Regions from separate parts of the Catenibacterium sp. GCM10023432 genome, predicted to be linked through region 3. Evidence: a T-box and tRNA genes for the amino acid it is inferred to sense, from the RefSeq annotation. Region 3 holds a T-box; the other regions hold tRNA genes.

Region 1 (3,286 bases), on a different contig from region 3:
GCCATCAACGCCTCTCTTGCAGGTATTATTACTCAATGCCAGGAAGAAGGATTTACTCATATCTATGGTATGATTAATGGTATCCAGGGACTATTAGAAGATCACTTCATGGATCTAGGTACAACATTTAATTCTGAGGAAAAAATCGATGCATTAAAGCATTCCCCAGCAATGTATTTAGGAAGCTGTCGTTATAAGCTGCCTACAGTAAGTGATGATAAAGGCACTTATGACTTGTTATTTAAAAAATTTAATGATTTAGAAATCACTGATTTCTTCTATATTGGTGGAAATGATTCTATGGACACTGTGGCTAAACTTGCAGCTTATGGTGAAACAATCAATTCCCCTATCCACTTCATTGGGATTCCAAAGACTATCGATAATGATTTGATGGGTACAGATCATACTCCAGGCTTTGGTTCAGCTGCAAAGTATGTTGCAAGCTCTATGTTAGAAATTGCTTATGATTCTTCTATCTATAAGCTAGATGCAATTACTATTGTAGAAATCATGGGACGTAATGCAGGTTGGTTAACTGCTGCAAGTGCACTTGCAAGAACTGAATGTAATGATGCCCCTGATCTCATTTATTTACCGGAAGTCGTATTTGATAAAGAACGTTTCTTGAAGGATATTGAAGAAAAGTTCAAAGAAAAGTCTTCTATCATGATTGCAGTAAGTGAAGGTATTCATGATGAAAACGGAAACTTCTTAGATAGTGGTGATTCACAGCAGTATGATGCATTTGGTCATCCAATCCATTTTGGTACTGGTAAGGTATTAGAAAATATCTGTAAAGAACATTTTGGATGTAAAGTAAGAAGTATCGAATTAAATGTACTACAAAGATGTGCAATGCATATTGCCTCTAAAGTAGATATTGATGAATCTTTCTTTATTGGTAAAAAGGCTGTAGAAACAGCACTTGCTGATCATACAAATGTTATGATGGGTGTTAAAAGAACTAGCAATGATCCATATACTGCAGAATGTATCTATAGTAATGTACAGGATATTGCGAACCTAGAACAGAAAGTTCCAGCAGAATGGATTACTAAAGAAGGTAATGATATCACTCAAGAACTTTATGATTACTTATATCCATTAATCCAGGGTGAAATCGCTATTAGTTATAAGAATGGTATTCCTTCATATATTGATATTGCCCATTTAAAAGAAAATTAAGAACGAATAAAGTCCCTTGTGGGACTTTATTTATTTGCAGTTTAATTTTATGTTTTTTTATTGACGAGTGTATTTCTACATGGTATTATAGGTGAGCAGTCAAGAAATGGGCCTGTAGCTCAGTTGGTTAGAGCGCACCCCTGATAAGGGTGAGGTCGATGGTTCAAATCCATTCAGGCCCACCATGTTTATTTAAAATTTCTTTGGGGCCTTAGCTCAGCTGGGAGAGCGCCTGCTTTGCACGCAGGAGGTCAGGAGTTCGATCCTCCTAGGCTCCACCATTTAGAACTTAACAGACACATTTGTGTCTGTTTTTTTTACCTATTATTAAAGGACAGCCGAGAGGCTGTCCTTTTCGTATTAGAATACGTATTCTTTTAATCTTTGCATGGCTTCCTGTAATAATGGATGTGGTAATGCAATGTTGAGTCTTATACCCCATGGATCATGGAACTGAACGCCACTTTGCCAGTCTACACCTACATCCCATCCTTTTTGAATAAGATCATCAATAGTCAGATGATTCTTTAGACAGTAGTCTTCACAATGTAGGAACACCATATAAGTCCCCTGCGATTGAGATACTTCAATACCTTCTACATTGTTTTTAATAAAGTCATAGGTATATTTCATATTCTGTTCAAGTACCTGATTTAATTCATCCACCCATTCAATAGATTCTTCACGATAGGCACCTATTAAAGCATGCATAGATAAAACGTTCATACTGTTGTAATGTGTCGAAGTAGCTACTTTGTTGAGCTGTTCTCTTAAATAGTCATCACAAATAATATGATAGCCGCCAATAAGTCCCGCTAAGTTAAATGTCTTACTTGGTGCATAAATAGAGATTGTGCGTCTTTTAGCATCTTCACTAATACTATAAGTAGGAATATGCTTATATCCTGCAAATACAATGTCTGACCATATTTCATCTGATACGACAATGACATCATTTTCTTTGAAAACATTCATTGCCTGTTCAAGTTCTTCTTTTTCCCATACACGTCCACATGGATTATGAGGAGAACAGAGAACCGCTAAGCGAATGTTATTGTCTTTGATACGCTTGTCCATGTCCTGATAATCCATGCGCCACACACCCTCTTTATCCTTTACAAGAGGACTTAATTCAGCCACTCGATTTGTATCATTTAACACAGTGGAAAAACCTACATAAGTAGGACTATGGAAGAGAATCTTGTCTCCCGGCTTTGTAAAGGCATGAATGGCACTTGCTAGGCACCCTAAAACACCATTTTCGTAACCAATATACTCTTTCTTTAAATCATGAATATTGTTTCTTGTCTTCTGCCAATACATGATGGCTTCATAATAATCATCAGATGGATAAAAATAACCAAATAGCGGATGTGCGAGACGTTTATTGAGAGCATTCATTACACTTGGTGCTGTCGCAAAATTCATATCAGCCACCCACATTGGAATAATACTAAAACCTTCTTTAGGGAAAGTAGGCTTCTTGACATGACCTTCTTGAGACCCTACTGCATCCAAGGCCATGGCATCTTTTCCTTTTCTATCAATGATTGTTGCAAAATCGTACTTCATATTGTCTCCTTATTATTATAAAAGGATGACTTGAAATGTTACTTAATAGACTGCATTCAGAATAGTATCGAGTGAATAATGTCCTTCTTTATAATCCACTATGATTGCTGTCGCATTATCTGGAAATCTTAAACGTTCATCATGAGGTATAAGTGTTTTAACTAATCCATAAAGTGAACAGCCATGTCCAACAATAAGTACTGTATCATCTTCTTTACTTGATGCAATGATGTCATTAATGGATTCTATATGTTTATTAATCACATCATGGAGATCTTCTCCCTCATATGGTCGATAATCCATTTCGAGCGTATCCATCCAATTAGGCGCATCTATATGCAATTCTTTAACAAATAATGTGTTAATACCTTCTAAGATTCCAAAATTCACTTCTTTCAAACGTTTGTCATAAATAGGTACAATATTATGACCTTGAAGTATAATCTCTGATGTTTCTACCGCTCTTCCAAGTGGTGATGTATAAGCCTTGTTTATACTATAGTCCTTTAATTGTAAAGACATGTTT
Region 2 (3,286 bases), on a different contig from region 3:
ATAAAGAGTGTTGAACTTATTTACCACTTCACTAGGACGAGGCATGAGGCAGTTCATAAGTCTTGTATCAAATAAATCTTTTTCAGTCACAGAATCTGAAATCATACCTTTTTCTACTGCATAGTCAAGAATATGATCAATGATATCCTGTGCTGTTTCTAATTCTTCATCGATTTCTTCTAATTCAAATTCATCTAACTGAAGTAAATCTAAAATTAAATTTGCGGCATAGTACAAGTCATCTGTACTAATCATGCCTTTTTGTAACGCAAAGTTGAGTAATCTGTTGATTTGATGGTTCATTGTATGGTCTCCTCTTTTTTTTATTTTGTTTTTTCTTCAACTACTATAATAAACCTTTTAGTAAAATAATCAATATTTTTTTAATTATTTTACTATTTAATTTACTTATTATTTTACTAAAATAAAAAAGAGAAGTTTTATTACTTCTCTCTGCATGAATTTCTAATAACCAATTGACATGGTAATTGTATTCTACATGGATAGCTGATATCCTCTTCTGTAATCATTCTATGTAATAATGAAGCCCCCATCTCTCCCATCTCACTTGAAGGTGCATAGACAGTAGATAATGTAGGTCGTGTGAAGTTACATGCATCCACATCATTGAATCCCATAATAGACACTTCTTCTGGCACTTTGATTCCTGCATCTAATAAAGCCTGCATAGCCCCCATCGCAAGAGGATCATTGGCACAGAACACTGCAGAAGGTATTTTTCCTTCCTCAATCACACGATTCATGACAGAATAGCCTTCATCTCCTGTCATTTCATGATTGGTTGTAAATATTTCATATTTTATTCCTAGATATTCACAATATTTAATAAAGCTTTTCTTTCTAGAAATTGTTTGTAAAGACATCTCATCATATTCATTTCTTCCCATAAAACCAATTGTTTCATGTCCCTGCGAATGAAAATAGTTGACTACTTTACACATCGCGTCATCAAAATCCAATGAGATACAGACATTTGTGATAGGAGACAAATCCATATCTAGTAAAACAATTCTACTAGATAACTTACTAAATGTATCGAGATACTTCTTTTCAAACTTTCCAATACAGATAATGCCATCCACACCTTCTAATACCTGCTTCATATTCATATCATCGTATCTTACTTTTGTAGAAGCCATCTTTTCTTTTCTTAAATATTTCTCGACCCCTTGTAAAATAGATAAGAAATAAGTATCTCTAAATTCCTGTTCAAATGTATAACACTGGATAATACCTATATTAAATGTTTTCTTCTTTTCTTTTGATTTTAAGGAGTAATTGAGTTCACTAGCTACTCTTAATATCTTCTCTTTTGTCTCAGGTAAAACCTTCAATGTTTTATCTTCATTTAATACTCTTGATACAGTTGCGATAGAAACATCCGCTGCTTTCGCAACATCCTTAATTGTAGCCATTTCGTTTTCCTCCTCAACATTACTATAATAATTAATATATCACAATCCAGATAAAATGAGGTAAAAATTTTAGTAATATTTTAACCAATTTTAATGATAAATTATTTTTTCTTTATTTTCATTGTATGTATCAAACTTTTTTTCTACCTTGCCTATATTTTTTTTATTTTTTTATTGACGTGTCTACTTCTACATGGTATTATAGGTGAGCAGTCAAGAAATGGGCCTGTAGCTCAGTTGGTTAGAGCGCACCCCTGATAAGGGTGAGGTCGATGGTTCAAATCCATTCAGGCCCACCATTTCTAAAACTGTTAAACATGGGCCTGTAGCTCAGTTGGTTAGAGCGCACCCCTGATAAGGGTGAGGTCGATGGTTCAAATCCATTCAGGCCCACCATGTTTATTTAAAATTTCTTTGGGGCCTTAGCTCAGCTGGGAGAGCGCCTGCTTTGCACGCAGGAGGTCAGGAGTTCGATCCTCCTAGGCTCCACCATTTAGAACTTAACAGACACATTTGTGTCTGTTTTTTTATTTCATTGCGTAAAAAAGAACCATAGTCCTATATAAAGGATTATAGTTCTTTACTTTTAGTATCCTGCACCAGTGTCTGTATTCTTCATGATTTTAACTAGGCGGCTTGTACCAAGTCTGTCAGCACCAAGTTCGATGAACTTTTCAGCATCATCAAATGAACTAATACCACCTGCTGCTTTTACTTTAACTCCTTCACCTACATGATCATGCATTAACTTCACATCCTCAAATGTAGCACCTGCAGTTGAGAACCCTGTTGATGTCTTAATGTATTCTGCACCTGCATTTGTGACTAATTCACACATCTTGATCTTTTCTTCTTCTGTAAGAAGACATGTTTCAATAATAACCTTTAAGATTTTACCATCACATGCTTCATGAATCTGACGGATTTCATCTTCTACTTCTTCATATCTCTTATCTTTTAAGAATCCGATATTAATAACCATATCAATTTCAGATACACCATTTGCGATAGCATCCTTTGTTTCAAATACTTTTACTGCAGTTGTACTGTATCCATTTGGGAATCCAATAACTGTACAGATAGGAAGTTTACCATCCACATATTCTGCTGCCTGTTTAACATAAGCAGCTGGAATACATGCAGATGCTGTACCATATTTGATTCCATCATCAAGGATCACCTTAATGTCTTCCCAAGTGGCACTCTGAGCCAATAATGTGTGGTCTACTTTTTTTAAAATTTCATTTGTGTTCATTTTTTATACCTCTCTTATATTCTATTATAACAGTTTATCTAGAATAGAATAGCCAATTCTATCTTTTGGCATCTTAATTCCAAAATTTTCTGTAATTGTTGCACCAATAATCGCAAATGTATCCGTTGATTCTAATTCACTTTTTCTTAATAAAAAGAATAAGTTAAGCTCAAATTATAGTTTTCTTTGTTTCTATATTCCTATAATGCTATAATGGGTGAAATGTTAACAAGGAGGTTAATATAATATGTTAGATGCATTTGCGAATAACTGGACAATACTGGTTATTTCCTTCTTTATTTATAGTTTCTGTGGATGGATCTGGGAATCACTCATCTGCCCTATCGCCACAGGTCATAAGATACATAACAGTGGTTTCTTAACTGGACCTTGCATTCCTATTTATGGATCAGGTGCGATTATTGTATGTGCTTTATTTCCTATCTCTAAAGATTGGTCTCTTATCTTTATAGAAGGAGCTATTGTCGCATGCTTTATTGAATATCTCACATCTTATTTCATGGAAAAGATGTTCCATGCAAGATGGTGGGACTATTCTCAAATGAGATTCAACTTAAATGGTCGTATCTGTTTA
Region 3 (3,286 bases):
GGCATGCTTATTGCATGTCCGTTCATAAATCTCAGGGTAATGAATTTAAGATTGTTATTATGTCAGTGCTGCCAGAATATAGCATCATGATGAAGAAGAACTTATTATATACAGGTATCACAAGAGCTAAGCAGTCTTTGTTTATCTTAGGGGATCATGGCGTCTTTATTCGTGGCCTACATAACAATCAGGACGAACAAAGACGCACAACATTACTCAAACGCTTTCAGGAGAGACAGAATACTTCTACTTTTTCGATATCTGACTTCGAATAATCAAGTAAATAGTTCGTTAAAAACATTAAATTTAAGTTATTTTTGTAAAGTACTTTACATAAACTTAAGATTATTTTAACATTTAGTTAACGACATTTACGTAGAGACACGTTATAATGGAGTGGTAAAAGAAGGAAAACGAGATTATGAAAATAACTAACTGGCTTGATTTATTAGGTGGGCTGGCACTCTTTTTATATGGAATGCAGGTTTTGAGTGATTCCTTAGAAGATGCTGCAGGTGACCGCTTAAAAACTATCTTAGAAAAATTAACAAATACAAAATTTAAAGGTGTTCTTGTTGGAATCGGTGTAACAGCTGCTGTACAGAGTTCTTCTGCAGTGACTGTTATGTTGATTGGTTTCATGAATGCTAGCTTGATGACATTAAACAGATGTATCTGGGTTGTAATGGGTTCTAATATCGGTACAACTATTACAGCACAGATGATTGCAATTAATGTAGGTGTTGTTGCACCGGTCTTTGCAGTTGTGGGTGTCTTCTTGTGCTTATTCTTTAAGAGTCGTAAGGTAAGAGGCATTGGTTCAGTCATGACTGGATTTGGTATCCTATTCATGGGTCTGAATATGATGAGCGGGGCCGTTGTGCCACTTCAGAAGGAACCGGTCTTTATTAAATTAATGACAACTCTTTCTAATCCAATACTTGCAGTATTATTTGCAGCTGCCTTTACTGCTTTGATTCAGTCTTCTGGTGCAGCAGTAGGTATTCTTTCTGCGCTTGCAACTAAGGGCTTAGTTCCATTTAGTACAGCAGCATTCATGGTATGTGGATTAAACATCGGTACTTGTATTACTGCCGTTCTTGCATCAGTGACTGGATGTAGAAATTCTAAGCGTATTGCGACATTCCATGTTTTATTTAACTTGGTAGGTACAATCTTCTTCTTGATTATATGTTCTGCCACACCATTATTATCATGGATTGCTGAATTCTCTGGAACTCCAGCTCATCAGGTGGCAAACTTCCATACAGTATTCAATATTATAACTACAGTAATCATGCTACCATTTGATGCGGTGTTTATGAAACTTATCTACAAGTTATTACCAATCAAGGGTGAAATGCTTGCAGAAGGTTCTTTAATCGAAGAATAGAGATAAGGCTTGCGCCTTATCTTTTTTTTATGTATAATAGGTGCATAATCGTTGAGAAAGATAAGTACTTCATAGAGGTCTTAAGAGAGAGAACGGGTGGTGCAAGTTCTTGGGTGTATGAAGGAAGGCTCCTTTCGAGAGTGATGTAAACATCAACGTATGACTGCGTTAAAGTCATAAAGGGCATAGATAGTATCTATGAATAAGGATGGTACCGCGATTTAAGTCGTTCCTTTTAAGGAATGGCTTTTTTATTTAGGAGGATATTATGAAAAAGTTAACAGGTAATCAGACTCGTGCATTATTCCTTGAATATTTCAAGAAACAGGGACATATGGTTGAACCAAGCGCTTCATTGATTCCACATGATGACCCAACATTATTATGGATCAATGCAGGGGTAGCAGCATTAAAGAAATACTTTGATGGTACAGAAAAACCAGCATGTAATCGTATCACAAATGCACAGAAATCTATTCGTACAAACGATATTGAAAACGTAGGGAAGACAGCACGTCATCATACATTCTTTGAAATGTTAGGTAACTTCTCTATTGGTGATTATTTTAAAACAGAAGCAATTCATTTTGCATGGGAATTTTTAACAGGGGAAGAATGGCTTGCTTTTGATAAAGATAAATTGTACATCACTGTTTATACGGATGATGAAGATGCATACAATGTATGGACTAAAGAATGTGGTGTAGATCCATCACATATCTTAAAGACTGCAGATAACTTCTGGGAAATCGGTGCAGGACCTGGTGGACCAGATAGTGAAATCTTCTATGACCGTGGAGAAAAATATGACCCAGATCATATCGGCGAAAAACTATTCTTTGAAGAAATGGAAAATGATCGTTATGTAGAAATCTGGAATATCGTATTCTCTCAGTTTGATTGTGATCCTACAATTGATCGTAAAGATTATAAAGAATTACCACATAAGAATATTGATACTGGTATGGGTCTTGAAAGAATTACTTCAATCATCCAGGAAGGTGAAACAAACTTTGATACAGACTTATTCTTACCTATCATTCATGCAGCAGAAGAATTAGCTGATGTAAAGTATGCAGAAGATAAGATGGCTTATAGAGTTATTGCCGATCATATCCGTACTGTAACATTCGCATTAAGTGATGGTGCTATGTTTGACCGTGCAGGACGTGGTTATGTATTAAGAAGAATTTTAAGAAGAGCTGTTCGTTACGGTAAGAACATTGGTATCGATAAGCCTTTCTTATATACTTTAGTGGATGTTGTAGTAGATAACATGAAAGAATTCTATGATTATCTTCCAGAAAAAGCAGAATTTGTTAAGGAAGCTATTAAGAAAGAAGAAGTGGCATTCCATAAGACATTATCTCAGGGTGAAAAGAAGATTAAGGATGTTATTGCACACTCTGATAATAAGATGATTGATGGTTCTACTGCCTTCATGTTATATGATACATATGGTTTCCCACTAGAATTAACTATTGAAATCGCAGAAGAATCTGGATTCACTGTTGATAGCGAAGGGTTCCAGGTAGAAATGAAAGCACAGCAGGATCGTGCTCGTGCAGCACGTGGTGAAAGAGAATCAATGGCTTCTCAGAAGATTGATTTAATGGATTTCACTACTCCTTCTACTTTCGTTTATGACACAGCACCTTGTAAGACTACAGTTATAGGTTTATTCAAGGATGGAGAAAAGGTCGATGAACTGACTGATGAAGGTGAAATCATCGTTGAAACAACTAACTTCTATGCTGAAATGGGTGGTCAGTGTGCCGATACAGGTTCTGCTCATTCAGATCAGTTTGATGCAGAAGTCATTAATGTATTAAAGGCTCCTAATGGTCAGCATTTACATTATATTAAGTTAACGAGTGGCAGTGTACATGTAGG

The links. A T-box is a leader RNA that pairs with one kind of tRNA and senses whether it is charged. The one in region 3 lies ahead of alaS (alanine--tRNA ligase), so its partner is inferred to be a tRNA-Ala.
Region 1: it encodes a tRNA-Ala, which carries the amino acid that the T-box ahead of alaS (alanine--tRNA ligase) is inferred to sense. The anticodon was not compared.
Region 2: it encodes a tRNA-Ala, which carries the amino acid that the T-box ahead of alaS (alanine--tRNA ligase) is inferred to sense. The anticodon was not compared.

What each region holds. Positions count from the first base shown of each region.
Region 1 is NZ_JBHSEB010000034.1:78,140-81,425, forward strand. It holds gene ACFOZZ_RS05005 (6-phosphofructokinase) at 1-1,188, shown strand, start outside; tRNA gene ACFOZZ_RS05010 (tRNA-Ile) at 1,297-1,373, shown strand; tRNA gene ACFOZZ_RS05015 (tRNA-Ala) at 1,394-1,469, shown strand; gene ACFOZZ_RS05020 (MalY/PatB family protein) at 1,549-2,760, opposite strand; gene ACFOZZ_RS05025 (histidine phosphatase family protein) at 2,803-3,286, opposite strand, start outside.
Region 2 is NZ_JBHSEB010000040.1:23,373-26,658, reverse strand. It holds gene galT (UDP-glucose--hexose-1-phosphate uridylyltransferase) at 1-303, opposite strand, end outside; gene ACFOZZ_RS05865 (LacI family DNA-binding transcriptional regulator) at 444-1,436, opposite strand; tRNA gene ACFOZZ_RS05860 (tRNA-Ile) at 1,659-1,735, shown strand; tRNA gene ACFOZZ_RS05855 (tRNA-Ile) at 1,756-1,832, shown strand; tRNA gene ACFOZZ_RS05850 (tRNA-Ala) at 1,853-1,928, shown strand; gene deoC (deoxyribose-phosphate aldolase) at 2,023-2,691, opposite strand; gene ACFOZZ_RS05840 (putative ABC transporter permease) at 2,939-3,286, shown strand, end outside.
Region 3 is NZ_JBHSEB010000042.1:22,643-25,928, reverse strand. It holds gene ACFOZZ_RS06145 (ATP-dependent RecD-like DNA helicase) at 1-275, shown strand, start outside; gene ACFOZZ_RS06140 (Na/Pi cotransporter family protein) at 422-1,393, shown strand; T-box leader at 1,436-1,630, shown strand; gene alaS (alanine--tRNA ligase) at 1,662-3,286, shown strand, end outside.